4 regions of the Pedobacter sp. HDW13 genome follow, and region 4 is predicted to be linked to each of the others. Evidence: riboswitches for the same ligand, from Rfam matches in the RefSeq annotation. Region 4 holds a riboswitch; each other region holds the start of a gene.
The links. A riboswitch is a leader RNA that binds a small molecule or an ion and turns the genes downstream of it on or off. The one in region 4 is predicted to bind S-adenosylmethionine.
Positions count from the first base shown of each region.

Region 1 (8,350 bases), 3.1 Mb from region 4:
GGCATCAACCTGGGCGAAACCTGTGCAGCCAGTTTGCAGGTAGTTTTTAAAGATGATGCGGTTAGGTACATGTTCGCCCAATGCCAGTTTTATTGGTGCAATGGCTTTGGCAAGCGTTTGGTGTGCTAAAACATCATCGGGATGGGTAGGTTCTTCTACCCAATAAGGATTCATGTTTTTGAGCTCGTTGCAAATAGAAATGGCCTGGGGTAAAGTCCATTGCTGGTTGGCATCGAGCATTACCTTCGAGGTTTCGCCCGCTACCTCGCGCACAATATTGGCTCGGCGTATGTCTCTTTGCGGATCGGCAGAACCCACCTTTAATTTCATGGCGGTAAAACCATTATCAATAGCTTTCTTACAGTTTTCGCGTACTTTTTCGTCGTCGTAATTAAACCAGCCAACTGAGGTATCGTAACCGGTATAACCCGTTGCTAAAATGCCCTCACGGTCTTTCTTCGAATCGACTTGGGACTGCAAAAGCTCAATTGCTTCGTCTTTGGTCAATACATCTTCCAGGTACGATAAATCGAGCGTGTTTACAATTTGTTCGGGTGTTAAATCAATCAATAATTTCCAAAGCGGCACACCACGTTTTTTGGCCCACAAATCGTAACACGCGTTGGTAACAGCGGCTAAGCCCAAATGTACCACTCCTTTATGCGGACCTAGCCATCTAAATTGCTGCTCGTTTGAGAGGGTTTTAAATGTTTGGCCAAAACCGGCCATCAGCTCTTCAATATCGCTACCTTTTATTTTATCGGCGTAAAAGGAAGCTGCTTTACAAACCAGGTCGTTGCCTTCGCCTAAAGTAAAAGCCAGGCCATTACCGGTAAGGCCACTATCATCGCCCAGTTGAGCTATCGCATAAGAGTATTGCGGATCTTTATGTATAGCATCACTACCAGCACCTGTAGCCAGTTCAAATCTTTTGTCGAGTATATTAATTTTATGGATCATATTTTAAATAATGGTTCTGTAACCTAATTCTGCACCACCGCTTACCGGCAAAATGGTACCGGTTATAAAGCGTGCTGCATCACTCAGCAGGAATACGCAGGCATCGGCAATTACATCTCCATAGGGCATGTTACCTAAGGGTTGTAATTTGTTAAGGTATTGTTCTAAATCTGTTTTGTTGGGCTGTTCGTTGCTCCAGGCTTGTAGTGTTGGCGTATTGATGGCTGCAGGTGAAACGGCATTTACCCGCACCTGAAAGGGAGCATAATCTAAAGCCATGGCTTTGGTTAAGGCATTTACAGCGCCTTTGGTAGCCACGTAAGCGGCATGGTTTTCCTGACCAATACTGCCCACCAGCGAACTGGTGCTGAGGATGTTTCCTTTTGAGGCTTTTAAATGTGGCAGCCCGTGGCGGGTGGTAAATAAAATGCTTTTCAGGTTAATGTTCATTAACAAATCCCACTCACTATCGCTGGTTTGATGTAAAGGTTTTGAAGGACTGGCAATAGCTGCATTGTTGTGGATGGCATCTAAACGGTTGTATTTGGTAATCACTGCTTCTATTGCAGCCTGTACTGCTGCTTCCTGGCTTACATCGCATTGGATAAAAGTATTAGGTTTAGCCAGTTCGCTTAATTTTTGTTCAGTAATGGGGTGTTTATCTGCTATACAAACAATGGCACCTGCATTACTGTAGGCTTTGGCACATTCCCAGCCAATACCATCGGCGCCGCCCGTTAACAGGATTACTTTTTGATGTAAATTTTGGTTCATTTTATATCCTTAATTTTTAACCTTGTCGGGTTACGGATTCATTTTATTGATTTGGTTAGTATGGGTAATTACTCAAAGTTAGGCCGAAGAAAGACTAAATTCTAAAGCTCTGTTTGCTATTTTTGATGTTATTTTAGCAAGTATTATACTTTGTTTGCTTTATTTTGATAATGTAGCGTATATTTGACTCAAGGTTGTTATCTCCAAATAGGATCTGCTCACTTAAGCAGTGTTTGGCGTGGTATTGACCTAACCAAATATAAACTATATAAAAATGCCCTTATGAAACCGGTTTTTGCTAAAATACTGGAAGGTTTGGATAATGAGATCTTTAAAACGAAGGTAATAGATCAGCCTTACTTTTCTACAGCTTTTCATTTTCATGTCGAATGTCAGATTACCTACATGGTTGAAAGTGAAGGCAAACGCATTATTGGCGATAGTATAGAAAATTTTGAAAAAGGTGAGCTGATTTTTCTTGGCTCCAATATTCCGCATGTTTGGTACAACCGCGAAGCCTATTTTGACGATAAGGTAAACCAGAAACACGCGCGTTCTATTTCGGTATTTTTTAATCCGGATAAGCTGATCGAATTGCTGGCACAGCTGGGTAATATGCAGAAAATGAAAGCGGTATTGCAGATAGCCGGTCGGGGAATGAAGTTTTATGGGGAAACCAAATCGCAGTTAAAAAAACTCCTGGTACAGCTGGTAAAAGAGGAAGAAGATTTTCCGAAAATGATTTCGCTGTTTAAAATACTCGAGGTATTGAGCCATACCAAAGAGTACGATTTACTGGCCAGTCAGGGTTATACCAATACCTACCAGCTAAAAGATAACGACAGGATGGATAAGGTATTTAAGTATGTGTTTGAAAACTTTGCTACCGATATGCAACTGGACGATGTTGCCGCGTTGATTAACATGAATAAACAGGCTTTTTGCCGTTATTTTAAAAGCCGCACCCAAAAAACTTTTGTTGAGTTTGTAAATGAAGTACGTATTGGCCATGCCTGCAAGCTGATTACCGATGGCGAAAGGCAAATCGGTAACCTGGCTTACGAATGTGGTTTTAATAGTCTGTCTAATTTTAACCGGTTTTTTAAAGAAGCCAAAGGTGTAACCCCACGCGATTACAAAAAGATGGTGGCTACGGCTTAGTACTTTTAATTAACCAGGGAACAAAGGTTTAGATTGCATTTACTTCTTCAATAAAGCATCAATCTCGGTATTAAACTCTTTTTTAAATTCGTCGTAAAATTTGCCTGTAGCCGGACCATTAAAGCCGGTGTGTATTTGGGCAACATTTCCCTGTTTATCGATAATAATGGTAGTAGGGAAAGATACAAACGAATCTAATGCAGGTAAGGATTCGGCTACCACTTGTTTATCGGCTGTACCGGCAATAACCTGATCGTATTCGATACCAAAGCGCTCTCGGAAACGGCTCATTACTTTTTTAGCATATTCTGGCTCAGTAGAGCGTTCGTAATGTAAGGCAATAACCTCTACACCACGTTTCTTGTTTTCTTTATACCAAGGGGCAATAAAGGTAGCTTCATCTACACAATTGGGGCACCAGCTGCCAGTGATGGTTAAAACAACTACCTTGTTTTTGTATTTTTCATCTTTTAACGAAATCTTTTTTCCATTAACATCTGCGAAACTAAAATCGAGGGTTTTATAACCCGGTTTCAGGTAGGTGAGTTTGTAGGCATCGGGCAGGGCAGCGTTGGCATTCTTAACACCTGTAAAAGGCTGACTTCCTCTTGCACCTAAGATTTCACCGCTTAAAGTGCCATTGGACTGGAAAGTGCCTTTGTAGTAAGCAGGAGAGGAGCCAATAAAGCTTGATAACTGAAATTCGTTACCTTCTACCACGCCTTCCAGGTAGCGCGAATCGCCGGTTACACGTAAAAAAGTACCGGTAAGTTTGTTGCCTGTTTGCTTAAATAAACCTACTGTTTTTTCGTCCTTGCCATTTGGCGATTTGAAAACCACATCGTAGCTTCCGGAGTAATTGGCTGTTACAGGTTTACCGTCTGTTTCGAAACGGTAGTTTTTACGCTCGGCTACAATGGCCAAAGGTTTACCGGTCTGGCCTTGTTTTCTTAATGTGCCGGTAAGCTGATCGCCAGTTATGGCAAATGCCAGTTCGTTATCAAACTGATCGAGTTTGACAAAAAGCGAATCGGCAGTTTGTTTAACTAAACCGCCTTCAAAACTTTCTTCGGCATTGCGGAAATATAATTTCTGCTGACCATTTTTTTCGTTGATATCAAAGTTGAAAGGGATTTCCAATCCTTCTTTTACTTTGGCAACTCCGCGCCAGCTGCCGAGTGCTACAAAGGCATTAGACTTTTCTTTATGGGCTTTTACCCCTGTATGATTGGCCAATACGGTTTGATCTTGTGCAAAGGATATGGTAGTTGATATGGTCAAAACGGCTGTGAAAATTGATTTCAGATTCATTGGGATGTGTTTTAATCGACTAAATTGGTCGACAAATATACGGCTCGTATTTGGCAAGAAAAAATTTTCAGATAAAAAATATATAAAAACTATAGAATTACTGGATTTAATTATACCTTTGCCCCAGTTATTTAAAAATGCTTATCAAGAAAGGCGGAGGGAATGGCCCTGTGAAGCCTTAGCAACCATCTAAGTTTTAGAAATGGTGCTAATTCCATCCCGGATGAATCTGGGGTAGTTAAGTCAGCAGTTTGCGTTATCCTTATTAATATGGAGCACTTCTGACTTTTGGTTGAGGTGCTTTTTTTGTACCCGGGCTTTTTTGAAAGTAACTTATTTACTAATGATCATTTCCAGATGAAAAAAACAGACGTACTAAAATCTATTTATTTAAACCAAACGAGGTATTTCCGAATGCGTATGCCCTGTTAAGATGCATTCATTTTAACGGGCTTTTAAGCTAACCAATCCTTTCATTTTTTAAACAAAAAATACGGTTTATAGCCGTGGTGGAAAGGTATTGCCCAAATTATTGTCTCCATTAACTAATTATTACAACACAAGATGTTCAAAAAAATTAAATCAATAGCGTTTATTTTGCTGCTCTTTACGGCGCAGCAGTTACTTGCGCAAAATGTACCTGTTACAGGTACGGTAAAATCGGCCGAGGGCGAAACCCTGCCGGGTGTTTCTGTTTTGATCAAAGAAACCAAACAAGCTACCACTACCGATGGTAAAGGGGTTTTTAGCATTAACGCACCCGAAAAAGCTACCCTTATATTCTCATACATTGGCTTTAAAACCCAGGAAATACCTGTTGTTAAAGGTAGTCCTATCGCTGTGGTATTGCAATCGAGCGATCAGTCGCTTGATGAGGTTGTAGTTACTGCTTTAGGTATATCGCGCCAAAAGAAATCGCTGGGTTATGCCGTTCAGGAATTAAAGGGGCAGGATTTGGCCGAAGCTAAAGAATCGAACCTGGTTAATGCCCTGGCTGGTAAAATTGCCGGTGTAAGGGTAACCAATAGCCAGGGAAGTATGGGGTCGTCGCGCGTGGTAATCAGGGGTGAAACTTCCATTGCCGGTAACAACCAGCCACTGTTTGTGGTAGATGGAATTCCGGTTGATAACTCGCAGTTAAACTCGGCCGGTGCCCGGGATTATGCCAATACCATTTCGGATATCAATCCTGAAGATATTGAATCAATGAGTGTGCTTAAAGGCCCAAATGCAGCCGCATTGTACGGATCGCGGGCTGCAGCAGGCGTAATCCTCATCAAAACCAAAACCGGTAAATCGAAAAAAGGATTGGGAATTGCCGTTAACTCGAACGCGGTTTTAGAAAGCCTGCTTACCCTTCCGGTATATCAAAATGCTTTTGGACAAGGTTCTGAAGGTAAATTTAGCTATGTGGATGGTGCTGGTAAAGGTTTAAATGACGGGGTTGATGAGAGCTGGGGACCGAAACTGGATGGCAGGCTAATTCCGCAGTTTTTCTCTAAAGGTGTAGCTGTTCCTTTTGAAGCGCATCCGGATAATGTTCGCGATTTTTTCCAAACCGGTTATTCCTTAAATAACGGTGTATCGATTGCAGATGCCGGAGAAAAATACGATTACAGGATCTCTTACAACAATTTAAAACAGGTAGGTATTGTGCCTAATTCGGGACAGGGGAAAAATTCGTTTGTGCTGAATACCAGCCTTAAAATAACCCCGAAATTAACTTTAACGGCTAATGCCAATTACAGTAAACTTAATTCGGATAACTTACCGGGTACAGGTGGTTCGCGCTCTACGAGTACCATGTTGCAGTTTACCTGGTTTGGTCGTCAGGTTGATATTAACCAGTTGAAAAATTATTTGGATGAGAATGGAAAAACGTTTAACTGGAATAACAGCTATTACAGCAATCCATATTGGGTAGCTTACGAGAATACGGTATCGCAAAACAGGAACCGCATAATCGGAAGTTTAGCGTTGAATTATAAAATCATAGACGGGCTTGATTTAAATTTCAGATCAGGAACGGATTATTATAACGACAGGCGTAAAGTACGGATTGCTTATGGTACCAACGGAACACCATTTGGATCGTACACCGAAAGTGCTTTTACGGTAAACGAAAACAATACCGATGCAACCTTAAACTTTAACAAACAGCTAAACGATGATTTTAGCCTCGAATTGCTGGGTGGGGGGAATATCCGCAGGCAGTATATCGAACAAAACGACCAAAGTGCACCTAAACTGGCCATTGCTGGACTTTATACGCTTAAAAACTCACGCGATCCATTGGTATCATCAAATAACCTGTCACGTTTAAAATCGTATAGTGTGTATGCTTCAGGGCAACTTGGTTTCAGAAATTACCTTTTTGCCAACATTACTGCCCGTAACGATTGGTCGTCTACCTTGCCTGCTCAAAACAGGTCGTATTTTTACCCCTCGTTTAATGGAAGTTTTGTAGCTACCGAAGCTTTGGATATTAAAAGCGATGCCCTTAACTATTTAAAAATACGTGGTGGCTGGTCTAAAGTAGGTAAAGATGCAGATCCTTACCGTTTGATTAATACCTATGTTTTTAGCGCTCCGTTTTATGGAAATCCACAGCTGAATACAGGATCTATTGATCTTAATCCTAACCTGAAACCTGAAACCACCACATCAACCGAATTGGGTGTTGAGGCGGTATTCTTTAACAAAAGATTGCGTTTCGATTTAAGTGCTTACAATACCAATAGTTATAACCAGATTTTAGCGGCAGATGTGAGCCAGAGTACCGGTTTTAGTTCAAAATTGTTGAACGCCGGAAAAATCAACAATAAAGGTATAGAGGCGCAGTTGGGCATTACGCCAATTAAAAAGGCTTTTACCTGGGATATCGATCTAAACTTTGCCGCAAACAGGAGCAGGGTAATTGAGCTGGATGCCGAAAAATTATTAACCAATTATGTTGTAGCTTCTAACTCAGCACAGGTAATTGCTACTGTGGGTCAACCTTATGGATCGTTATTTGGTACCGCGTTTTTAAGAGATGGCAACGGCAATATTATTGTAAATGCAACCGGCGCTCCGGCTACCAACCCAACCAAGCAGGTATTGGGTAAATATACTCCGGATTGGATTGGTGGTGTGTACAACACCTTTAGCTATAAGGGCATTAGTTTAGGCGTGTTGGTTGATGCCAGCATTGGCGGCTCTATTTACAACGGTACATATGCTACAGGTACTTATACCGGCGTGTTAGCCTCAACTTTACCAGGCAGGGCTGCAGAGTATGGCGGCATTGCTTACTATTATCCGGGTAACGATAAAACCAAAGGAACTGTACGGTTAAACGGAGCAGCTCCGGCTGGTGAAACTGTTTACGATGACGGGGTTATTTTTGACGGGGTAACTGCTGATGGCAAACGCAACGAAAAAATATTACCTGCCCAGCAGTATTACAAATCGTTCAGGAATATCGATGAAGCCAATATTTTCAGTGCTTCTTATGTTAAACTCCGCGAAGTGAAACTAAGTTATAACCTGCCAACGAAATGGTTGCGCTCGCTAAGTTTACAGGGTGTTTCGGTATCGCTTGTTGGCCGTAACCTGTGGATTATTCACCGCAATACGGTTGATATTGATCCTGAAGTAGCTTTTAATACCGGCAATGGTCAGGGCTTAGAAAGTCTTTCTAACCCAAGTACCCGCAGTTATGGTATTAACCTGAATGTTAAATTTTAAATATTCCCATCATGAAAAATAAGAAACTCTATATATTCGCCATTTTGGCCCTTGCCTTTTCATCTTGCAAAAAAGAGCTCGATGAGGTGAACATTAACCCCAATGCTCCTGAAGTTGCGCAACCCGATTATTTACTTACAGGAACGACCAAAACCACTGTAGATACCTATTGGGGCGTAACCAATAACATGAATTCGAGCCTGCTTTTTGCGCAGCACTGGGCTAAAGTGCAATACACAGAAGAAGATCGTTTTATCTTTTCGAACAGCAGTTTTACCTCGCTATGGTCTACCGGTTATGCGCAAAGTATTGCAGGCTTTAATAAAATTATCGAACTGGGCGATGCGCAAGGCAACACCAATTATAAAGGTGTAGCATTGGTATTGAGGTCGTGGGTATTTTTATTGCTTACCGA
Region 1 is NZ_CP049868.1:6,033,733-6,042,082, reverse strand. Features, by position in the region: gene G7074_RS25085 (enolase C-terminal domain-like protein) at 1-960, opposite strand, end outside; gene G7074_RS25080 (SDR family NAD(P)-dependent oxidoreductase) at 964-1,734, opposite strand; gene G7074_RS25075 (AraC family transcriptional regulator) at 2,017-2,895, shown strand; gene G7074_RS25070 (peroxiredoxin) at 2,935-4,206, opposite strand; SAM riboswitch class I at 4,345-4,451, shown strand; gene G7074_RS25065 (SusC/RagA family TonB-linked outer membrane protein) at 4,771-7,935, shown strand; gene G7074_RS25060 (SusD/RagB family nutrient-binding outer membrane lipoprotein) at 7,947-8,350, shown strand, end outside.
Region 1: it holds a riboswitch for S-adenosylmethionine, as region 4 does, so the genes downstream of both, G7074_RS25065 (SusC/RagA family TonB-linked outer membrane protein) here and metH (methionine synthase) in region 4, are expected to answer to the same signal.

Region 2 (8,350 bases), 2.0 Mb from region 4:
TATCGGCCAGGCCACCAAAAAGGATATCGTATTTTACATCGTATTTATCGCGCAGTTTGCCCAGTGTGTATTTGGCGTACTCCAGGTCGTCTTTTTGTTCAAAGCCAATGGCAATGGCCTCTACTCCTCTTTTCTGGTTTTTGTTAAACCATGGCGAAAGAAATACCGTTTGATCGGTACAGTTCGGGCACCAGGTACCCACAATTTCTACAATTACCACTTTACCTTTGTACTTATCGTCGCTTAGCGAAACCGATTTCCCGGCAAGATCAGGGAAGGTAAAATCGAGCTTTTTATAACCTTCTTTTAAGAATGTAATTTTGTAGGGATCGGGCAATTCGGCTTTATCGTCTTTTGCACCATCAAATTTGGTATTATCGTAAATTCCGGCCGAAATTACGCCGCTGATGGTACCATCAGGATTGATTTTACCTTTGTAAATTTTAGGACTTGGGCCCGTAAAGCCCGAAAGCACAAACTCATCACCTTGTACAGTACCTTCCAGTTCGCGGCTATCGCCGGTTACCTGCATAATTACCCCGGTTAGCTTGTTTCCGTTTTGTTTTAGTATCGCCACCTTGTTAGGCACCTGTTCTTTTGAATAGAACTTAAGCTCCCATTTGCCCGATATATTGGCCGCCGGTGCCACATCTTTACCCGGCTCAACAAAGCGGTACTTTTTGCCATGCTCGGCAGTAAAAGGAAGCGAATTGCCCCTGAAACCCGGCACCAAACTGCGATACTCGCCTGATAATGTACCATCATCATTTATTTTGGCTACCAGGGCTGCATCGTAAGTATTCATTTTAATAAATACCGAATCGGGTGCAATGCGTTTTACGTGGAAATCATCGCGACGGGTGCCATTTAACAGGGTAAAAGTAGCATGTTCGAAATCCTTGCCTTTAAATTCGAAGTTAAAAGGCACCTGGGTTTCGCTTACATTAAATACACCGCGCCAAACCCCTTCTTTTATTGTTTTTTCTACAGCTACCGGTTTTACACCATCGGCCAAAACCTGTCCACCAATAAACAGTGAACTGAGCAAAACTGCTCCTTTAAAAATTTTATGTACGCTCATTTTATTTTGGTTTTTTAATGATTATTTTCCTTTTATCGATTCATTCTTGTTTACTGCAGCAGTTTCTGGTGCTGGTTCGGCAATCAGTTCGTCTAGTACGCGATTAAATTTCTTCTCGTAATCGTCGTAATATTTACCTGTTACCGTGCCGGTGTAACCGGTGTAAATTTCGCGTACCTCTCCTTTTCTATCGATGATAATGGTAGTTGGGAAAGCAATAAATTTGTTGAGTGCGGGCAGTTTCTGTGCTACCAGTTTCTTATCGGCCAGCCCACCGAATAGGATATCGTATTTGATATCGTATTTATCTCTCAGCTTTCCGAGCGTGTACTGGGCATAGGCCAGACTGTCTTTTTGTTCAAAACCAATGGCAATGGCTTCTACTCCGCGTTTTTGGTTTTTGTTAAACCAGGGCGAAAGAAAAACAGTCTGGTCGGTACAGTTCGGACACCAGGTACCCACAATTTCTACAATTACCACTTTGCCTTTGTATTTATCGTCGCTCAGCGAAACGGCTTTACCCTTAAGATCAGGAAAAGTGAAATCGAGTTTTTTATAGCCTTCTTTTAAAAAGGTTAATTTATAGGGATCAGGCAGGTTGGCATCGTTGTTTTTAGTGGCATCGAACTTGATGTTTTTATAGATACCAAAACCCTGATCTCCTGATAGCGTGCCATCTTCATTTACTTTTCCTTTAATAATAAAAGGACTTGGACCGGTAAAGCCCGATAAAGCGAACTCATTTCCTTGTATGGTGCCTTCAATTTCACGGCTATCGCCTACAACCGTCATAATTACGCCCGTAAGCTTATTCCCGTTTTGTTTCAGCACCGCAATTGATGCAGGAACAGCTTCTTTACTGTATAATTTAAGTTCCCATTTGCCCGATAGGTCGGCAGTAGGTTTTACATCTTTACCGGGCTCTACAAAGCGGTAGGTTTTACCAGGCTCGGCCGTAAATGGCAGAGAGTTCCCCCTGAAACCTGGTACCAAACTCCGATACTCACCACTTAATGTACCATTGGGTTCTATTTTGGCCACCAGGGCTGCATCGTAAGTATTCATTTTAACGAAAATCGAATCCTTTCCAAGACGCTGCACATGGAAATCATCGCGACGGGTGCCATTTATCAAAGTAAAAACAGCGTGTTCAGGATCTTTGCCCTTAAATTCGAAATTAAATGGAACAGCCGATTCGCTCACCGTAAATACACCGCGCCATATTCCTTCTTTAATAAAGGCTGCGGGTGGTTTAACTGTTGCCGAAAAGGCCGAACTACTGATCAATAGTCCCAAAGAGAGGCCTTTTAGTGTGGGTAGATAGTTTTTAAAGTTCATGTTTATGGTTTTAGTTTAGTAATTCTGTTTTAAAACCCTGTGGAGCAGACATACCATTTCCATGACTGGTAAATTACCAGCCGCTTAATCAAAAAAGAAAAGCATGTTTGAAACTGTAAATGCTATTTACAACAGCAGGAGTTTTGTAGTTTAAGTGTTTTCATATCTTAGTTAATTTATTTTTCCCCCGAAAAATTTCGGACGAATGAGTAAAGCACTTATTTCATTGCTGAAAAGTTGCTAGAAGATCGACGAGGCTCCCTCTCCCTTCTTCTGTATAAATCATCTACTAGTGGTGGAATTATTAGATGCAGTAAATTTATTTTTCCGGAATACCTCCGGAATGAGTAAAGCACTTATTTCATTACTGAAAAGTTGCTAGAAGATCGATGAGGCTCCCTCTCCCTTCTTCTGTATAAATTATCTACTATTGGTGGAATTACTAGATGCTGTAAAGGTAAAACAAAAAATATTAAAAACCAATTAAACCTATAGATTTTATAGTATTTATTTTTTCTGTGATAATCGGATAGTAATGAGGGCTTAATCGTATCTTGTGAAAAGCTTAAATAACATCCTGGATTGTACGCCATCTGTGCTGAATGAATTTTCCACCATTACATAAAGCGCCACACATTGCACAACCAGGATGTTATTTTTATGAATTGCTGAAATCACCAGGCTATTCGGCAAGAGAATTTGGTGATTGGCCAAATATATAAAAAGTCTACCAATTTAGTATACTTTATTAAAAATAATCAGGCTTACGCTTAATTTGCCTTATAAAAGCATATCTCCCCACCTACCTTCTTTCATTTTAATAAACAAAGCAACGAAGTGTTGCACCTTATGTTATGAAGTATATTAAGATTTAATCAACTCATATTCTGCTTATTAGTAAATACGATTCTAAATTATTCTTATTAAACATTTTTGTTAAACAAAAAAGAATAATACCTTTACACCCGTAAATATTTTTCAATTGCCTAATGTTTAGCTATGAGTTTAATCATCCGATCCCTTTCTTATACCCATCCCGATAACGAGCAACTCTTCAATAACCTCTCGCTAAACATTGCCAGCGGCGATAAAGCGGCATTAGTGGGCATTAATGGCGTAGGCAAATCAACCTTGCTCAAAATGCTTGCAGGTGCTATGCAACCCGGTTCAGGCGAAATCATCACCCCTGAAAAGCCGTGGTACATTCCGCAGCATTTAGGAGAATACGACCAGTATACCGTTGCCCGCACACTTGGCATCGATCAAAAGCTAAAAGCCCTGCAAGCTATTCTGGCTGGTGATGCCGATCCGCAGCATTTTACCGATCTGAATGATGACTGGGAAATTGAGCAGAAAGTAAGTCAGGCATTAAAAAAATGGAGACTAGAACATTTATCAACCGATCAGTTACTTGGCAGCCTGAGTGGAGGACAGAAAACAAAAATTTTCCTGGCCAGCATAAACCTGCACCAACCAGAGCTGATTTTGCTAGATGAACCTTCCAACCATTTGGATATCCAAACCCGAAAAAAATTATATCAATTTATAGCGCAGAGCAAGGCAACCATTTTGGTGGTGAGTCATGACAGAAGCTTGCTTAATCTGATGAATAAAACCCTCGAGCTGAGTAAAAAAGGCATTGAGGTTTATGGTGGCAATTTTGAATTTTATCAGCAGCAAAAGCTGGAAAAGGTTAATGCCCTGCATGCACAGCTTAACGAACAGGCCAAAACACTTAAACAAACAGAGAAGAAAGCACGCGATGTAGCCTACCAGCGCCAAAAACAAGAGCAGCGTGGTAAAAGCGCCGGACAAAGCAACTCGCTTCCCCGCATTATTGCCGGCGGATTGAAAAGTAAATCGGAACGGAGTACGGCTAAAGTACTTGATGCCCAGCATGAAAAAATAACGGGCTTACAGGAAAACATGCAGGAAACGCGGTCGCAAATTCAACAATATCAGGTGTTAAAAATCAACATCATGGCATCCGAAATACACCATGGAAAATTACTGATCGATGCCGAAGCAATTAACTTCGGATATACCATTCCTTTGCTGCAAGAAGGAATCAGTTTCCAGCTTCGATCGGGCGAAAGGATGCAGATTAAAGGAGCAAATGGCTCGGGCAAAAGCACCTTACTAAAAATCGTAACTGGAGAGCTGCAACCCATCCAGGGAAATTACAGCGCTACCGATTTTTCCTATCTTTACCTCGATCAGGATTATGCGATGATTAAGCCAGAGCTAAGCATTTACGACCAGATACAAGAATATAATTCGATTGGATTGCAGGAACACGAAATCAGAGCATTTTTAGTGCATTCGCAATTTGATGCAGCCTCTTTTGACCGCAAATGTGTGGGATTGAGTGGAGGCGAAAAAATGAAGCTCGCGCTGTGCTGTCTTTCTGTAAGTAACCTCAAACCCGACATGCTTATTTTGGACGAGCCGACTAATAATCTGGATCTGAAGAGCCTGGATGTACTTACTGCGGCCATAAAAGATTATGCAGGCACACTGTTGGTGATCTCTCATGATGAATATTTTATCAAAGAGATTGGTATAAACAGTTACATTAATTTAAATTAACAGCGATTAAACAATAACATGCCACTTAAAAATACCGGAACCGAACAATTAATTAAAGACACCGCCAAAAGGCTCATTTTTGCCGAAGGTAAATTGCATGCCACCACTCAGGAAATTGCCGATGCGGCTGGAGTAAACCGTACCGCACTGCACTACTATTTCCGCTCGAGGGATTTACTCATTGCAGCTGTTTTTCAGGAAGCGATGCAAGGGCTGAGCGAACGCCTTAACGCATGTATGGCTTCTGCTAAACCATTCAGGCAAAAGGTTGAATTTCTGATTGAAGTATTTTTAAAGGATATGATGGCTTTCCCCTATCAGGAAACTTTTCTCGTAACCGAAATCAACACACTCGGAAAGCAACTGGTTGGAAATATCGATTCAGGTCCTGTTGAAAGCTTTTTAAACGAAGTGCAACAAGAAATGGACTCGGGCAATGTTAAAACGATGCCTCCCTACCAATTCCTGATGAACCTTTTTTCGCTATTATCTTATCCCCTCATTATGGCTCCTTTGTACAAGCAGTTATTTCAACTCACAGATAATGCTTTTGATGAACTTATTACTGCCCGAAAAGCAATGATTGTGGATCTGATTTTTATCCATCGCGGATAATTAAGGATGAAGGGATGCTTAGCGGGCCAGATTTGCAACCTCAATAATGGCATCGACAAAAGCCTGTGGCGCCTCCTGAGGAAGCACATGCCCAATGCCACCGCTAATGGTATGGTGCACATATTTGCCTGTAAATTTACTAGCGTATTGTGCCGGATCTGGATGCGGCGCCCCGTTGGCATCTCCCTCAAGGGTTACTGTGGGGACCGAAATAGTAGGTGAGGTAGCCAGTTTCTTTTCAAGTACACCGTATTTAGTTTCTCCTTTACTTAAGCCCAATCTCCAACGGTAGTTATCGATCACCACCTGTACGTGGTCAGGATTATCGAACCCTTTGGCCGATTCCGCATAGGTTGCATCGCTAAAGCTCCATTTTGGTGAGGCCAGCTGCCAGATTTGTTTATTAAAGGCTTTGGTATTGGCTGCATAACCCGCCGCACCTCGTGCCGTTGCAAAATAGAATTGATACCACCAGGCCAGCTCAGCTTTTGGTGGCAAAGGAGCCAAATTTCCAGCCTGGCTACCAATTAAATAACCACTTACCGAAACCAATCCTTTAACACGTTCAGGCCAGATGGCTGCAATGATATCGGCTGTACGAGCTCCCCAGTCGTAACCACCCAAAATGGCTTTTTTAATTTTCAAAGCATCCATAAAGGCCACAATATCTACCGCAACTGCTGCTTGTTGTCCGTTGCGGGGAGTAGTTGCAGAAAGAAACTTCGTTGTACCGTAACCTCTTAGGTAGGGCACCAATACATGATAGCCTTTTGCAACAAGAATGCCTGTTACTTCACTATAACTGTCTATATCGTAAGGCCAGCCATGAAGCAGGATAACTGTTTCCCCATCAGCCAGGCCGGCCTCGGCGTAACCCACATCCAGTACGCCTGCCTTTATATGCTTTAGCGCCACCAATGGCTTGCTAACTAAAGTATTGCTATCGGTTAAATTAATTTCAGTAGCCTGTGCAGCACCCAAACCGCTTAGCAGAAATACAACAAAATACATTGTTATTTTACCCCAAAGGCCTATTTGTTTTTTAATTGATAATTCGTTCATGATTTTATTGCTTTTAATGGTCTATTTAGTCTTTCCTATTAAATGTATAGCCAAAACTAGTTGCATTAACGGGCAAAAAACAGCAATAAAATATTGAAACAGGCATATTGCCGGCTGACTTGGACAGTTAGCGAGGTAAACTGGCAATGGAGCTTGCCCTTGGGAAAAGATTTTATGCTTAACAGTGGTTTGTGCTAACACAAACCACTGAAAAATGAGGTTTTGATTTTATTTGTCGCAGCCTGGCAATAACAGGTGTAACGGGCATAAATCTGATAATTACTTGTTCGGAATCACCTCTGCATTACTGATGGTTTTAATGATAAACCGGTTGATTATTTCGCTCTCATCAGTAAATCCGCAATCAAATTTGATGGTATGTTTACCGGTTTTTAAAGCTGGAACAGGTTGCTTTAAGGTAATTTCCTTTTTAAAACCACCTTTACTATTATAAACTTTAACTGTTGTACCATTGCATACAATTGAAGTGCCGGCTTCAAATTCGCCTGGTAGTTCGAGTTTAAAATAACCGTCCAGCTCGAGCCAGGGATTGCGAATTACTCCTTCCTTACCAGTAAATGTAAGCGTAAAATTTAAAGGCTGCTCGGCATTGCTATTGGTAAATTGCCATTCTGAAAAGGTTGGTTGCCCGGGCTGTAGTAGTTGTTTGGTGTGTTCAAATTTGATTTTTTTAAAAGGATACAACTTCCAGCCCTGGTTATTTTGTTCGAGATGGAAGTCGTTTTCAGGATTTTTTAACCGGCTAAGCTGGTCTGCGCTAAAAATGTTCTTTCTGTAAGCCTCCTGCCAAAGTTTAATGAGCGCGAGTAACTGGCTTGTATTTGGATTTTTTTGCAGGCTTTTATACCGCGCAACCAAAGCAAAACCGGCATGATAACCGGCAGCCCTGGCCATCATCCATTCAATATCTTCAGCAGTGGTAGTTGAGGAAAGTAAAAACCAGCCTAACATATTAGGCATGTAATTTCTTTCGAGAAAGGGCTGATTTTCTAATCTGTAATCACCCTGTGATTCGCGGAACCCACCATACCATGGCTCGCCCCAGTTCCAGTAATGACAAATGTGCCAGTAGTAATGGCTAGATCTGCTGGTGCCATTAACCAAAGTGTGTTTAGTATCTTTAAAAACCTTTTCGGCAAAAGCCTGCATACCATAATCACCTTCTCCGGCCGACAAACAACCTTCATGTCCGTCAAAATCCATTTGCGAAATGCCTGTTTCGTTAAAGAAACGACCTAAATTCCCGGCAATTTCTTGCTGAAGGTTAAAACTGGTAAAGAGTGTATTGTAAGGATAATCCATCATCATCCCGATCGCTGTTCCTCTAACATGTGCAGTAGCTTTTGTACCATAAGCTCCACGCTGGCAATCGAGCAATTTGTAAGGAGCTGTAGCCGTTACTTCACGAAAACGGATAATTTCATCGCCAATAACTACTGCGTGTAAAGTACTTGGCTTTATATTTTTAAAATATTCGTTGGATTCGACTGTAATTTCTGTAGCTGTGGGCGCTATTTCTTCGGTTAAGATGGAGCTACCAGTTAAAGCAAGCCGCTTATCGGGCATTGGCGTAACATAAGGATCGTTGGTATTCACAAAATTACTAAGAGTATGCACACCGATACGGATACCTTTTTTCGATGC
Region 2 is NZ_CP049868.1:4,734,065-4,742,414, reverse strand. Features, by position in the region: gene G7074_RS20045 (peroxiredoxin) at 1-1,081, opposite strand, end outside; gene G7074_RS20040 (peroxiredoxin) at 1,103-2,419, opposite strand; SAM riboswitch class I at 2,593-2,703, opposite strand; SAM riboswitch class I at 2,736-2,841, opposite strand; gene G7074_RS20035 (ABC-F family ATP-binding cassette domain-containing protein) at 3,419-5,008, shown strand; gene G7074_RS20030 (TetR/AcrR family transcriptional regulator) at 5,027-5,623, shown strand; gene G7074_RS20025 (alpha/beta fold hydrolase) at 5,642-6,685, opposite strand; gene G7074_RS20020 (hypothetical protein) at 6,965-8,350, opposite strand, start outside.
Region 2: it holds a riboswitch for S-adenosylmethionine, as region 4 does, so the genes downstream of both, G7074_RS20040 (peroxiredoxin) here and metH (methionine synthase) in region 4, are expected to answer to the same signal.

Region 3 (8,350 bases), 2.8 Mb from region 4:
AAACTAACCAAATATAAATACTTATGAAATTAAATTATTTAATGGGCCTTGCTGTGCTCTCACTTGCGGCTTGCAATAGTTCGGCAGAAAAACAAAAAGATCAGTCGCTGAATATTGAAGGCACCTGGCAGTTGGTTTCGGCTACTACCTCGCAGCATGGCAAAAGTGAGGTAACGGATTATACCGGTAAACTGAAAATGATCAAAATGTTTAACAATACCCATTTTGCATTTTTAAAACACAGTGTTAACCCTAAAGATACTGCTGATTTTGATGCCGGAGGCGGAACTTTTGTACTGGATAAAGATAATTATACCGAACACCTCGAATATTATAAAAACAAAAACTGGGAAGGAAAGACTTTTAATTTCAAACTCAGCATCAATAAAGATACTTTAACCCAACAAGGCGTAGAAAAGGTAGAAGGAGAAGGGGTGGACCGGGTGATTATTGAAAAGTATGTTAAAGTAAAATAAAACACAAAAGGCCGGACTCGCTCCGGCCTTTATGCTTAACAACAAAACAAATAAAAAAATTAACCTTAAAAATTAAGAAGCTGTTTAAAAATGAATAAATAATTCACAGGTCTATCAGGTGGGTGAGGACACCCACCTCTAGCGAATCCTAATGGGCGGTGGAGACAACGCCCATTAGATATTTCACAGAAATTTAAACAGTTTCTAAGTTTAAAGGGCTGCCAGTTCTTCGGCAAAAACATTTTCACTCAGCAGCTCCTGCTTGTAAATCTGCCGGCCGGTATAGGCCACAAAAACAGATTGATCTAAAAGCAATTCGCGGTTCTTGATCAGGCTTTCCAGCTTAACTGTTCCAACCACATATTTATAACTATCGGCAGCATAACGTTCGCTAATGTTATCAAATTCCAGTAAGGTAATCAGATCTTCATCTGCGTAGCGTAAATACACTTCCAGTAAAATTTCTTCAGTATGTTTTACACCGTTTTCTGAGTGGTACTTTTTATACTCATAACGGTAATCGTAGCGTAATGCGGCAATATCCGACAATACAGCTGCACCGGTTGGATGGCCACCTGCACCTTTACCATAGAAAAACTGTTTATCGGCAAAAGCAGCCTGTACTGCTACAGCATTATACTCGTTTTCTACATTATACAAGAAATCATCCTTAGCTACTAGTTTAGGCAAAACATAAGTTACCACATCTTTGGTATTTACCTTACGGGCTGTTGGTACCAGTTTGATTTTAAAATTTTTCTCGCGTGCATATTTAATATCGTACTGCGAAAGGTTTTGGATACCAATGTTCAGGATGATATCGGGGTTTACAAATAAACCATAAGCATGGGCCGTAGCAATAGCCAGTTTATATTTCGGATCGTAACCTCCCACATCCAAAATAGGATCGGTTTCGGCAAAACCTAAGTCCTGAGCTTCTTTCAATGCCGAATCGTAGCTCTGGTTTTCGTTAAATATTTTCGACAGAATGTAATTGGACGATCCGTTAAAAATGCCACTTAATGCATGGAACAATTCGTTATCGTAATATTCTTCCAAGTTACGGATAATTGGAATACTACCACACACTGCACCTTCATACAATAGGGAAGTACCGTGTTCTGCCTGTAAATCTACCAGCTCTTTTAAGTGGGTAGCAATCATTTTTTTATTGGCCGAAACTACATTTTTGCCATTTTTTAAGGCGGTAGTTACAATTTCGTATGCAGCATCTGCATCGTTAATCAATTCTACAATTGTATTGATTTCGGTATTATTCAGTATTTCGTTACGATCGGTAGTAAACAAATCTTTATTGAGCGTACGTTTCTTCTTTGGATCTTTTATCGCGATTTTAATGATTTCCAGATTCAGGTTCTGGCTCTGGATAATGTCCAGCAAACCTTGTCCTACAACTCCGAAACCAAATAAACCGATTTTTAAATTCTTACTCATTTTTATTTTGTGATTATACAGATAACCGGATTTTAACCGATCCTATTGTTCTTATATTTGTTTTTGTCTTTATTATTTAGCTTTACGCTTAAGTCTTTCTGCTTTTACTCTTTCTATGCAGTATGCTGTAATTTGATTATTTTCTTATCGCGGCTCTCTTTAATAAAAGTTCCGATAATATTGGTTAAAGTATTGGTTTCGATTAAGAACCCGTCATGACCATATTCAGAATGGATGGTGGCAAATTCAGCACCTGTAATGTGATCGGCCAGGTATTTCTGTTCTGAAATCGGGAATAAAAAGTCGTTTTCGATTCCAATTACCAGTGTGTTTGCTTTAACCAGCTTTAAGGCATCAGCTATGCTTTTGCGGTTGCGGCCAACATTGTGGCTATCCATTGCTTTGGTTAAATAATAATAACTGTATGCGTTAAAGCGATTGGTTAATTTCTCTCCCTGATAATTCTGATAAGACGAAGCCCTGAAATTATCAGTTTTATCGTTTACACTTTCTACCTGTGTGCTGCCATAGGCATTGTAAGTACGATAGCTTAAAAGTGCAATGCTTCTGGCTGCTTTCAAACCTTTAATGCCTCCATCAGGCTTATTGGCATAAAAAGTACGGTCGGTAGTAATGGCTAGTCGCTGACTTTCGTTAAAGGCAATTCCCCAGGGCGAATGCACGGCATTAGTAGCCACTAAAATCAGGTTCTCAATTTTATTCGGCTCAATAATGCTCCATTCAACAGCTTGTTGTCCACCTAACGAGCCACCAATTAATAGTTTAATGGTATCGATTTGTAAATGCGCCGCTAAAAGCTGGTGCGCTGATACAAAATCGCGGATGGTAAACTGCGGAAACGACAAGTAATAAGGCAGGCTGTTAACCGGATTGGTACTTAAAGGATTGGTTGTACCATAATTAGAGCCTAAAACATTAGCACAAATAATATAATGATCGTTTGGATTGAATAAAGCGTTTTGCCCAAACAAACCTTCCCACCATTCAAAAACATCGGCATTGGCAGTAAGCGCATGGCAAACCCATATTACGTTATCTTTCTTTGTGTTTAATTTGCCATATGTTTGATAAGCGATTTGCAGGTTACGGATTTTTTTTCCGCTTTCGAGCTTAAATTGTTTGTTATATTGATATGTTGATGCTGTGCTCATGCTAAAATAATGCTGATGGTAATAAAAAAAGGATTAGGCTTGTAAACTGGCTGTACTTACTGATAAGCCAATTGCTGCAAAAGCCTGCTCAAAATCGGCCTTAATGTCGTCGATATGCTCGATACCAACTGATACGCGAAGCGAGTTCGGTTTAACACCTGCAGCCAGTTGTTCGCTATCGCTTAATTGCTGGTGTGTGGTAGCCGATGGCTGGATAATCAGCGTTTTGGCATCGCCCACGTTTGCGAGGTGCGAAATCAGTTTTAAATTATCGATTAATTGGGTTGCTCTTTCTTTGCTGCCGTTTAACTCGAAAGATAAAACTGCTCCAAAGCCATTGCTTAAATATTTCTTTGCCAAATTATTGTATTTACTGCTGGCCAAACCAGGATAAGCCACTTCTTTAACTGCCGGGTGATTTTCTAACCAGGTAGCCAATTCTAAAGCATTATCTACATGGCGTTGTACACGAAGCGATAAAGTTTCGAGACCTTGCAATAACAGGAAAGAGTTGAACGGCGCAATAGCCGGACCTAAATCCCTTAAACCTTCTACACGGGCACGAATAATAAACTGAATATTGCCAAAAGGACCGTCGACACCGAAAACATCGCTAAAAACCAAACCATGGTAGCCTTCTGATGGTTGACTAAATTGTGGAAACTTACCATTTCCCCAGTTATAATTTCCGCCATCAACAATTACACCACCAATGCTGGTTCCATGTCCGCCAATCCATTTGGTAGCCGATTGTACCACTACGTTAGCGCCATGTTCTAATGGTTTAAACAGGTAACCTGCAGCACCGAAAGTATTATCAACAACTAAAGGAAGATCATATTTTTTGGCAATAGCCGCAATTTTTTCAAAATCGGGCACACTAAATGCCGGGTTACCGATAGTCTCTAAATAAATAGCTTTTGTTTTATCGGTAATTTTAGCTTCAAATTCTTCTGGCACATCCGGGTTAGCAAAATCAACATGAATACCCAAACGCTTAAACGCTACTTTAAACTGATTATAAGTACCGCCGTAAACATGAGATGAAGAAACAATGCTGTCGCCAGCCTCCAGGATATTATTTAAGGCAATAAATTGTGCTGCCTGACCAGATGCTACTGCTAATGCTGCTACGCCACCTTCTAAAGCTGCAATGCGTTTTTCGAAAACATCGCTGGTTGGGTTCATGATCCTGGTATAGATATTACCGAACTCTTTTAAAGCAAATAAATTGGCTCCATGCTCAGCATTTTTAAAACCGTATGAAGTGGTTTGATAAATAGGAACAGCCCTTGAGCCTGTAGTTGGATCGATTTCCTGACCTGCGTGTATTTGTAAAGTTTCGAATTTATATGAAGTTGACATAATCTTTAATGCTTAAATTTTTAAATGTTGAATAATCTGTAGGGATCAGATTAACCTAAAGGTTAAAGCTGTGTGGGCGTATCCCGTTTTAGCGGGACCTTCCAGTTTGAAAAACACAAAAAGGGAAGATTTTTAAATTACTGTATGCAACAGCACATACAAGTAATCGCCTGCATATTGCAACACATAAAAGACATAGAAAGATCTTCTACTTTTTTAAGGTTTGAACCAGGTTCGCTTAGCGATTGAAGATTTAATGTTTTCATCAGTTAAAATTTATATCACCAGATAACACCGTGTTAGCCAGTCAGGAATTGGCACCTTCTCTTTCTGAGGGTTGCCAGTGGGTCATGGAGCCAGTCTCTCGCCACTTCTTTATAAATCAACCTCTGAAGATTGACTTTTACTTAGCTTATTGCCAAATAATATTCCAAATGTCTGAATTTAATTTTAATCCACAAAATAAAATTTTGAATTTAAAGCAAGCTACTGTGAATGAGGGTGCTAATTTTAAATAATTAAGGCTCCTTAAATATTTTAATATAAAGTTAATGGTTAAAACTTTAAGTTTGTGTTACCTATCTAAATCTAATCATCATGAAAAATGTAAAATTCTATGGTTTGGCAATACTATTTACTGTTGCCTGCTTAAATAACGTTAATGCCCAGTTTGGTGGCTTAAAAGATAAACTACTAAAAGTGGGTACAGCACAGGGTGCTAAAGCCTTAGGGGTTGATAAATTCCTGAAACAGCCTGCTGCCATTACCACCAGTTTTGAAGATGTGAATCGCGAAGGCGAGATGATGCCCGATTTTAAATCGAAGGAGAAATTTCAGCCTTTATATTTATTACCTAAAAATCCGGAGGGCGGTTATGTGCTTTGCGAAGGTTTTTACGAAATGACCAATAAAAGCTATTGCCTTAAAGCCGGAACCTTTGCCCCTTCAAAAGGCGATGGCTACATGTTTGCTCCGGTTTTAGGACCCAAAGAAGAAATTGTAGTATCGATATTAAAGAGTGCCGAAAAGCACCCCGAAGTAGAACAGCACGATATTCAGGTTTTATTGTGGACCATTATTGCCCGCACAAAATTTGCCGATTACAGCGGCCAGGTTAAACTTACTGCCATTAAGTTACTTACACCTAAGCAACTTACCCAGTTAGAAGGTGGTGCTTTGGGTATTTTACCTTTTGATGTAATGGAGAAAGCTAAAGATCAGTTGCCATCAGGCTTAAAAGCTGTGTTTGAAGCCGAAAACAATATCAGGCAGTTGGTGGCATCAGGCAATTACACCTATGCTGATATGGAGAAATATGCAATTGTAGCAGGTATGGCACCTCCAAGAAGCGATGTGCCCAGCGGCATCTGGACCAAACATCCTGATGGTTATTATGTTCGCTATTTTCCTTCGGGCTATTCAATTACTAAAGTGCAGATTTATGTACCTAAAGAGTTATTGGCCAACGGCAACAAATTGGTTTACGATGCCGCAGGCGATATTGCTTGTCCGGCCAATACGGGTTCACAACGTTTAGCGCAAACCAATGAGCCTTTAGAAGCCAATTATTCGCTTAAATTAACTACGGTTTGTAACCCGAAATAGTTTTTAAGTCCTATAGATAACCCTATAAGGTTTTAGAAACCTTATAGGGTTAAATGCTAGTTTAAAGCCTGCTCCAAATCAGCAATAATATCATCTGCATGTTCCAACCCAACCGAAATGCGCAACAGGTTTTTAGGTGTTTTACTATCCGGTCCTTCAATCGAGTAGCGGTGTTCAATCAAACTTTCAACGCCGCCTAAGCTGGTAGCCTGCGCAAACAACTGCACTTTATTAACCGCTTTACTTGCTGCCTCTACACCACCTTTTACCAGGAACGACATCATACCACCAAAATCTTTCATTTGGCTTTTAGCAATTTCATGTTGGGGATGCGTTTCCAATCCCGGATAAAAAACAGCTTCTACCTTCGGGTGCTGATTTAAATATTTAGCTACTTTTTTACCATTCTCGCAGTGACCTTTCATGCGGTATGCCAGGGTTTTAATACTGCGCGTTAACAGATAGCAATCAAAAGGCGATGGAACGGCACCACCGGTTTGCTGCACATTCTTAATTTTATCCCACAGTCCATCCTTTTTCGCTGTAATCAAAACGCCACCTAATACATCGCTGTGGCCACCCAGGTATTTGGTACTGCTGTGCATTACAATATCAGCCCGAGCAAAATCGGGTTTTGTAAAATAGGAGAGGCGAAAGTACTGTCGCAGGCAAAAGTTATATTGGCTGCCTTTGCAATTTTAGTTATTGCACTTATATCCGTAACTTTTAACAAGGGATTGGAAGGTGTTTCAGACCAAATGAGTTTGGTGTTAGGCTTAACAGAGGCTTTAACCAGATCCAGGTCTGTTTGGTCGACGAAATCAAATTCAAGTATATCGGCGAAAATGGTAAGTAATTGTTTTTTAAAGCCCCAATACATATCATCGGGTGCAATAATATGGCTCCCTGCTTTTAACGCCTGAAACAAGGCCATACCCGAAGTATTGCCCGATGAGAAAGCAGCTGCATCTTCACCGTATTCTAATTTGGCTAAAGTGTTTTCTAAAGCAGACCGGTTTGGATTGCTTACCCGGCTATACATATGGCCTCCAGGGTACCCGCCATGCTCATCGCGAAAAAAAGTTGTAGACAGATTAATGGGAGGAGTAACATCGCCTGTAGCACTGTTAACGAGATTAGATGCGTGAATAGCAAGGGTTTCGGGTTTCATGATAATAGGGGTTGATCGAAATAATATCAGATTGCAATTTAATATTTTGCAGCTAATTTAAACTTCGTAATTGTTTTGGCAAGATTTATGTAACAACTTTGACAGAATTTAAATTAAACTAAAATGAAAAGATTATTTATAGCTATCGCAATCGCATGTTCTACTTTAGTAATGTTACAAAGCTGCAATACTGCAAAAAGGGTAACCGCAGGTGTTACCGGTAGCAGAGGTACAGTAGTGCGCGACTGGGTAGTAAGCAATGTAGCTTTAGAAGGTTTACCTGATGGTGCCGTGCAAGGTTTATTCGGCGAGAAATCGTACAAATGCTTTCAGGGCAGTACCTGGAAATTAACCAACAGCGGTAACGGATCGTACACTTTACCGGCATCAAGCGCGTGCGGATCGGTAATGCAGACTATTTTCTGGTCGGCAGCACCAAAAGATCAGACTTTCCAGTTTAAAAAAATCTACGAAGGTGATAAAGCTAAAAACGTAACTGAAGGTTACCGTTTAGTATTAACCGAACTTTCGAGCACCCAAATGGTATTAAAATCGCCAATTGAATTTGGTGGCAGAACAGCAAACATCATTTTAACGTTTGTACCAGCTGCACGATAATATTTAGCATTGAAAAACATACCCGAAAGCACTTCTGAAAAGAGGTGCTTTTTTGTTTACAACCTATTTTTATGAGCCACGGAAGCACGGATTAGCACGGAAGCTTCCCTGAAGAATATAGCTTACATAAACAATTAAATTTTGAATGATTGAATGTTTAAGGCAGGATGCATATTTACTCATTCAAAAATCAATCCTTCTAACATTCAAATAATGTATTGAGAAATAATAAAATACCGGTTTGTTACAAGAAAATGATTTTCAAATCGCCTCATTATTGTATTTTTGTTCAAAATATTTCAGGAATGAATACAACTGATCAGGTTGAAAAAATACTAGCTGATACCAACTTATCAACTGAACTACAAAACATTGCACACAAAGTTCTTCAGGGAGAGCGGATTAGTTTTGATGAAGGCGTTTACCTCTATGAGTACGCAGAATTAGGCTATCTGGGCGTTTTGGCCAACTTTGTAAGGGAGCAAAAA
Region 3 is NZ_CP049868.1:5,471,330-5,479,679, forward strand. Features, by position in the region: gene G7074_RS22815 (hypothetical protein) at 24-476, shown strand; gene G7074_RS22820 (homoserine dehydrogenase) at 687-1,931, opposite strand; gene metX (homoserine O-acetyltransferase) at 2,045-3,103, opposite strand; gene G7074_RS22830 (O-acetylhomoserine aminocarboxypropyltransferase/cysteine synthase family protein) at 3,137-4,468, opposite strand; SAM riboswitch class I at 4,742-4,852, opposite strand; gene G7074_RS22835 (hypothetical protein) at 5,066-6,073, shown strand; partial or broken gene G7074_RS22840 (PLP-dependent aspartate aminotransferase family protein) at 6,130-7,244, opposite strand; gene G7074_RS22845 (hypothetical protein) at 7,368-7,862, shown strand; gene mqnE (aminofutalosine synthase MqnE) at 8,168-8,350, shown strand, end outside.
Region 3: it holds a riboswitch for S-adenosylmethionine, as region 4 does, so the genes downstream of both, G7074_RS22830 (O-acetylhomoserine aminocarboxypropyltransferase/cysteine synthase family protein) here and metH (methionine synthase) in region 4, are expected to answer to the same signal.

Region 4 (8,350 bases):
TGAGCTGCACATTGGCTACGAAGAAGCTGCTGAGTTGCTGAACCGCTACGGAAGTGTACGTAAAGCTGTAGAAGCCGGACAACATTAACAAATGATTGAAGGATGGAATGACAGAATTGGAGATGGGCTTAAACATTCACTCATTCAAAATTCGTTCATTCAAAATTAAATTAATGACTGAAGGGTAGAATGATTGAATTGGAGATGGGCTAAGAACATTTACTTATTCAAAATTCACGCATTCAATAATTAAAAACTATGCACGAGATTGAGCCTTATTACCAGTGGCGAGACGATTATATTTCGGCTGAAGATGAACGTTCACCGTTTTATAATACCGAATATTCTGAGCTTTACTTCGATAAGCAGATTTATAACTTTTTACTTCACCCACAATGGGATGAATTTGGATCGAGCACACTGTACATGAAGGTGCTGTATGCCGATTACGATCGCGGTTATGCCATAATAGAGTTTATCGGTGAGTGGAACGATGCCATCAACAACGATATTATGTTGCTCAAACGCGATGTGGTAGAGTTGATGATGGATGAAGGCATTAATAAATTTATCCTCATCGGAGAAAATGTGCTCAATTTCCATGCTTCTGATGATAGCTATTACGAAGAGTGGTTTCAGGAGGTGGAAGATGGCTGGATTGTTGGTGTGAATTTTCAGGAACATGTAATTGCCGAGTTTCGCGATAACAACATCGATTATTACATTAACTTTGGCGGCGATTTCGATAATCTGCCTTGGCGTACATTAAAGCCACTGCAGTTCTTTAAAAAAGTTGAAGAATTGCTGACAAAAAGATTGAACTAAATGTTTATTTTTATATAATTTAACACGCAAAAAATTAAAATGGAACAACAAAATTATCAATATCAGGACAACAGTGTTTTTGTACAGGAAAAATCTGTGTCTAAAAAATTCTTCGCTAACGTTTTCTTATGGATGTTCGTTGCATTGAGTTTATCTACAGTAGCTGCTTATCTTTTCGGTACCAACGAGCAGTTAATGCAGTATCTTTTAAATATTAACCCTGCAACAGGCAAAGTTAGTATGTCTATATTTGGTTATATAGCCATGTTCGCTCCGCTAGGCCTGGTTTTATTAATGGGCTTTGGTTTAAGCCGGTTATCATTACCTGCTTTAATAGGCGTATTTGTGCTTTACTCTGTATTAACCGGAATTAGCTTAAGCTTTATCTTGTTAACATATACTTCAGGTTCGGTAGTAAGCTGTTTTGCAGGTGCAGCCGGAATATTTGGAATTATGGCATTTATGGGTTATACAACCAATATCGATCTAAGCAAATTTGGTCCGATTCTGATGGTTGGGGTAATTGGTTTAGTAATTGCCAGTGTAATTAATATGTTTATTCAGAGCGAACAGTTCAGCTTGTTTATGGCTTTTATTGGCATTGCAATATTTACTGCATTAACAGCTTATGATGTGCAAAAGATTAAAAGAATTGGCGAAGGTATTGAGGCCAGCGGAGAACAGGTTCTTCAGATTGAATCTAAGAAAATGGCGATTGTAGCTGCGTTATCTTTATACCTGGATTTCTTAAACATCTTCCTGTTCTTACTACGCATTTTCGGAAGCAGAAAATAAACGGTTTAAACAGAACAATATTCTTAAGGCTGTGCAGTTTTGCATGGCCTTTGTAATTTTATTTGGCCACAAGGCGATAATTTTTGGAAATGATGCCGCTTTGTTGCATTTTTGTATGCTTATTAAGAAAGACGGAGGGATTAGACCCAACGAAGTCTTAGCAACCTGTGCCACACAAGGTGCTAAATTCTATTCTGCAAATAGCGGAAACAGATAAGTTTAGGATTACGATTCACGTACCAACTTTTTAGATAAGCCATTAATTTAGGAAACAAGTATGAAGTATTAAGACAATTTTGCCTTTACTTTTTGCTGCCACCTAATAAAAAGTGAGTTATCAATATTTCAACGCTTGATACTTGCTACTTGCTACAACAACAACAATGAGCATTAGAGAAGAATTAGAAAAACGTATTTTGGTGATTGATGGTGCAATGGGTACCATGATTCAGCGATATACCCTAACCGAAGAGGATTTTAGAGGGGAACGCTTTAAAGATCATCCCTGTGATGTAAAAGGCAATAACGATTTGCTTAACATTACACGCCCCGATATTATCAAAACCATACACCTCGAGTACATGGCTGCTGGTGCCGATATTATCGAAACCAATACCTTTAGTACACAGCGAATTTCGATGGCCGATTACCAAATGGAAGACCTTTCTTACGAAATGAGTTTTGAAGGAGCAAGGGTAGCCAAAGAAGCGGCCGACGAGTTTATGGCGGCTAATCCCGATCGCAAGTGTTTTGTTGCAGGTGCCATTGGCCCAACCAACCGTACCCTTTCTATGTCGCCGAATGTTAACGATCCTGGTTTTAGGGCGGTTTATTTTGATGAATTAGAAGCAGCTTATTACGAGCAGGTTCGTGGGTTGGTAGATGGTGGCTCGGATGTGTTGTTGATCGAAACCATTTTTGATACCCTAAATGCAAAAGTGGCTATTGTGGCCATTAAAAAATACGAAGAAGTAATTGGTCGTAAGCTCGAGATTATGATCTCGGGGACCATTACCGATGCTTCAGGAAGAACATTGTCGGGCCAAACGGCGGAGGCTTTCTTAAACTCGGTAATGCATGCCAAACCATTAAGTATCGGTTTTAACTGTGCATTGGGAGCTAAAGAAATGCGTCCGCATATCGAAGAGCTTGCCGCAAAAGCAGGTTGTTATGTTTCGGCTTATCCAAATGCAGGTTTACCCAACGAGTTTGGAGCTTATGATGAACAACCACACGAAACCGCTCACCTGGTTGATGATTTTATTGCATCAGGCTTTGTGAATATTGTTGGTGGTTGTTGCGGTACCACACCTGATCACATTGGTTGCATTGCTAAAAATGCCCGGAAAGCTGAGCCTAGAAAATTACCTGTGCTCGAACCTCATATGCGTTTAAGCGGACTTGAACCTGTAACCATTACCCCAGAAAGTATTTTTGTAAATATAGGCGAAAGAACTAATATTACCGGATCGCCAAAATTCTCGAAACTGATTTTAGGTGGCGATTATGAAGCTGCTTTAGCAGTTGCATTACAGCAGGTAGAAGGTGGCGCGCAGGTTATTGACGTGAATATGGATGAGGGGATGCTTGATTCGGAAGCAGCCATGACCAAATTCCTGAACCTGATTGCTTCTGAACCTGATATTGCCAAACTACCCATTATGGTCGATTCATCAAAATGGTCCGTGATTGAGAATGGCTTAAAATGCCTGCAAGGCAAGGGGATTGTGAACTCTATTTCCTTGAAAGAAGGCGAAGATAAATTCCGCGAAAGTGCCCGTAAAATTATGCAGTATGGTGCTGCGGTTGTGGTAATGGCTTTTGATGAGCAAGGACAGGCCGATAATTACGAACGCAGAAAAGAAATTTGTAAAAGAAGTTACGATATTCTTGTAAACGAAATCGGTTTCCCGGCAGAAGATATTATTTTCGACCCGAATATTTTAACCGTGGCCACCGGCCTGGAGGAACACAACAATTACGCAGTCGATTTTATTAACGCCACCCGCTGGATCAAAGAAAATCTGCCTCATGCCAAGGTAAGCGGTGGGGTTTCGAATATTTCGTTCTCTTTCAGGGGTAACAATGTGGTTCGCGAAGCCATGCACTCTGCATTTCTTTATCACGCCATTCAGGCAGGTTTAGATATGGGGATCGTAAACGCCGGTATGTTGGAGGTTTATCAGGAAATTCCACCCGAATTATTGGAAAGGGTAGAAGATGTATTGTTAAACCGTAGGGAAGATGCCACTGAGCGTCTGGTAGAATATGCCGATACCGTAAAATCGAAAGGGAAAGAGATTGTTAAAGATGAGGAGTGGAGAAAAGGATCGGTTGAAGAAAGGTTATCACATTCATTGGTAAAAGGTATTGTAGAATATCTGGATGACGATGTAGAGGAGGCCCGCCAGAAATATGCCCGCCCGATTCAGGTAATTGAGGGGCCATTGATGGATGGGATGAATATTGTGGGAGATTTATTTGGTGCAGGTAAAATGTTCCTGCCTCAGGTAGTAAAATCGGCTAGGGTAATGAAAAAAGCCGTTGCATACCTCTTGCCTTTTATTGAGCAGGAAAAACTCGATAATCCCGATCAGGATCAGAATTCATCGGCAGGTAAGGTTTTAATGGCCACGGTAAAAGGCGATGTGCACGATATCGGAAAAAACATTGTGGGTGTGGTGCTGGCTTGTAACAACTTCGAAATTATAGATATGGGTGTGATGGTTCCTGCACAGGATATCATCAAAAAAGCCAAAGAAATAAATGCCGATATTATTGGTTTAAGTGGCTTAATCACCCCTTCCTTGGATGAAATGGTTCACTTTGCCAAAGAAATGGAGCGCGAAGGTTTTACTATACCTTTAATTATTGGTGGTGCAACTACCTCACGTATTCATGCTGCTGTAAAGGTGGCACCAAATTATTCGGGTCCGGCCATTCACGTATTGGATGCATCCAGAAGTGTTACGGTTTGCAGCACTTTGATGAATCCCGATACCAAGGATGAATATGTAGCCGGTATTAAAGCCGAATACGATAAAGCGCGTGAAGCACATTTAAACAAACGTTCGGATAAGCGCTTTAAAACACTGGAAGAAGCCCGAGAAAATAAATTTAAGATAGATTTCCAATCCAACCTACCTGTTCCTGAATTTATTGGAACGAAGGTTTTTGATAATTACCCATTAGAAGAACTGGTGCCTTATATCGACTGGACCCCGTTTTTCCATACCTGGGAACTTCGTGGCAGTTATCCCAAAATTTTTGACGATAAAAACGTTGGCGACGAAGCCAAAAAGCTTTTTGATGATGCACAAACTTTGTTAAAAAGAATCCTTGACGAGAAATTGCTAACGGCAAGAGGCGTAATCGGTTTCTGGCCAGCAAATGCAGATGGAGACGATATTCAGTTAACAGTTGGCAGTAATCAGCTGGTAAATAACTCCGAACTGAAAACTGAAAACTCCCAACTGGTAACCATACATACCCTCCGTCAGCAGGCCGAGAAAGTAGACGGACAACCTTATTATGCCTTGTCTGATTTTATTGCACCGAAAGAAAGCGGTATTCAGGATTATTTTGGTGGCTTCGCCGTAACAACGGGTATTGGTATTGATGAATTAGTAAACGAATTTGAAGCTAACCACGACGATTACAATAGCATTATGGCTAAAGCACTGGCCGATCGTTTAGCTGAAGCTTTTGCTGAGCGCATGCACGAGCGTGTACGTAAAGAGTACTGGGGTTATGCCAAAGATGAAAATCTAAGCAATCAGGAACTGATTAAAGAAGAATATGCAGGTATACGTCCGGCACCGGGTTATCCGGCTTGCCCAGAGCATACCGAAAAAGGAACTTTATTTACTTTGCTCGATGCGGAAAATAAAATCGGATTACGCTTAACCGAAAGCTATGCCATGTATCCAACGGCAGCCGTAAGCGGTTTTTATTTCGCACACCCCGATTCGAGATATTTTGGTTTAGGTAAAATTACCAAAGATCAGATTGAAGATTATGCCATCAGAAAACATATGCCTGTTGAAGAAGTGGAACGGTGGTTAAGTCCAAATTTAGCTTATTAACATTGTTGCTTTGTCATCCTGATCCGATAACTATCGGATGTAACCAAGGATCTCTTAGCAAGAACATATATTTGATTTTGCAGTTATAAAAGAATAATAACTGCTCCCATGTTAGAGATGCTTCGTTAGCGCTCAGCATAACAACAAAAAACTGGTTATGAAGATTACAGACCATATAAAAAACGCAAAGGGTAAAACCTTGTTCTCTTTCGAATTATTGCCACCAATGAAGGGGCAGAGCATCCAGTGGGTTTACGATGCCATCGATCCTTTGCTGGAATTTAACCCGCCCTTTATCGATGTAACTTCCTTACGTGAGGATTACATTTATAAAGAACAGGAAAACGGTTTATTGCAAAAGGTTTCGTACCGCAAACGCCCTGGTACCATTGCCATTTGTGCGGCTATTATTCATAAATACAAGATTGATGCTGTGCCACACTTAATTTGTGGTGGTTTTACTAAAGAAGAAACTGAAAATGCACTGATTGATTTGCAGTTTTTGGGGATTGATAATGTGCTGGCGCTACGTGGCGATGCCCGCCAGGCCGAAGCCTCCTTTATTCCAACCAAAGGCGGTCACCATTATGCTACCGATCTGATTCAGCATATTAAAGACCATAATAATGGTAAGTTTTTGCACGAAGATATCGATACCTACAAAAGTGATTTCTGTATTGGTGTAGCAGGCTATCCGGAGAAACATTTCGAAGCACCTAATTTAAATGCAGACTTTAAATATCTGAAAAAGAAAGTTGATATGGGCGCTGAGTTTATTGTTACCCAGATGTTTTTTGATAATCAGAAGTATTTCGATTTTGTTAAAAAATGCAGGGAAAATGATATCAATGTGCCGATTATTCCGGGTTTAAAACCAATCAGTACCTTAAAACAGTTAACGGTTTTACCTAAAATTTTCCACCTCGATTTGCCAAACGAATTAACCGAAGCCTTATCGTATGCTAAGAACAATGCCGAGGCTAAAGAAATTGGTACCGAGGCCATGATTAAGCAGTGTAAAGAATTGATGGATTTCGGCGCACCTGTACTGCATTTTTATACCATGGGCAGACCAGAGCAAACCAAAGAAATTGCCAGGGCGATTTTTTAACAGACTTTAAAACATCTGTTAGGTTTTAAAAACTGACAGGTTTGAATGTTTCCCAAACGACTTAAACTGTATTTGACCATGAATCATTTAAATAAAGACAAGCAAAACCTCGATAGCATCTTAACAGAAGTAAAACAACAAGGGATGGCTTATTTAAATCAAATTCATGGACGTACTACGGCCAGTAATGCTGTTGTAGAACTGATAAATAGTTTAAATGAGGAAGGCCTTGGTACTGTGGGTGCTTTAAAGCAATTTAACGAGCGGTTCGAACCTATTATCGTGGCATCATCAGGTCCGCGTTATTGGGGTTTTGTAACTGGAGGCACAACGCCTGCTGCTATTGCCGGCGATTGGCTGGCTACCGTTTACGATCAAAATACCCAGTCGGCAAAAGGCAATGGCGATGTTTCTGCTGTGATCGAGCTCGAAACCATTCAACTTTTATTGTCTCTTTTTAATTTACCACCTCAGTTTTTTGGAGGTTTTGTTACCGGTGCAACCTTATCTAATTTTACCTGTTTAGCAGTTGCACGACAATGGATAGGTAAACAACAGGATAAAGATTTTGCACGGGAAGGGATTACGGGTAAGGTAAATGTTTTATCGGCTACTCCGCATTCATCGGCTGTTAAATCGCTGGCCATGCTGGGTTTGGGGAGTAACAATATTACGGCCGTTAAGGTAATGCAAGGTAACCGCGAAGCTTTGGATGTTGCCGATTTAGAACTGAAAATACAGGCTTTAAATGACGAGCCTTTTATCTTAATCTCAAGTGCCGGCACGGTAAATACAGTCGATTTTGATGATTTTGAAGCCATTAGTCAATTAAAGCAAAAATATAATTTCTGGTGGCATATCGATGCGGCTTTTGGTGGTTTTGCAGCTTGTTCGCCCCAATACAGCCATTTGGTAAAAGGCTGGGAAAATGCAGATAGCATTACGGTCGATTGCCACAAATGGTTAAATGTGCCATACGAAAGTGCTGTTTTTCTGGTTAAGGAAGCCCACCAGTTGTTGCAGGTCAAATCGTTTCAGAATTCAAATGCCGCTTACCTGGGCAATCCGATGGAGAATTTTAGTTATTTAAATTTTCTACCCGAAAACTCTCGCAGGTTAAAAGCTTTGCCAGCCTGGTTTACCTTAACAAGTTATGGAAAACAGGGCTATCAGGAAATTGTAGAAAGTAATGTGGAAATGGCCTTGTCATTTGCGGATTTTATTAACGAAAATCCGGCTTTCGAATTGCTGGCCCCTGTACGCTTAAATACGGTCTGCTTTACTTTAACCGATGAAAAGCGTGTTCCGGAGTTTCTAAATAAATTGAATGCAAGCGGAAAAGTGTTCATGACTCCAACTTTCTACAACAATAAAAAAGGAATCCGTGCAGCCTTTGTTAACTGGCGAACAACAACAACAGATGTTGAACTGGCCACTTTAGCCATGTGCGAAATTCTTACAGAACTTTAACCATAAATTTATTGTTTTAAAAGCATAGCACTTATATTTGCAACCATGAAGTTTTATGCTTTTA
Region 4 is NZ_CP049868.1:2,711,830-2,720,179, forward strand. Features, by position in the region: gene murQ (N-acetylmuramic acid 6-phosphate etherase) at 1-88, shown strand, start outside; gene G7074_RS11540 (hypothetical protein) at 259-825, shown strand; gene G7074_RS11545 (Bax inhibitor-1/YccA family protein) at 865-1,620, shown strand; SAM riboswitch class I at 1,737-1,840, shown strand; gene metH (methionine synthase) at 2,004-5,705, shown strand; gene metF (methylenetetrahydrofolate reductase [NAD(P)H]) at 5,863-6,816, shown strand; gene G7074_RS11560 (pyridoxal-dependent decarboxylase) at 6,895-8,286, shown strand; gene G7074_RS11565 (hypothetical protein) at 8,332-8,350, shown strand, end outside.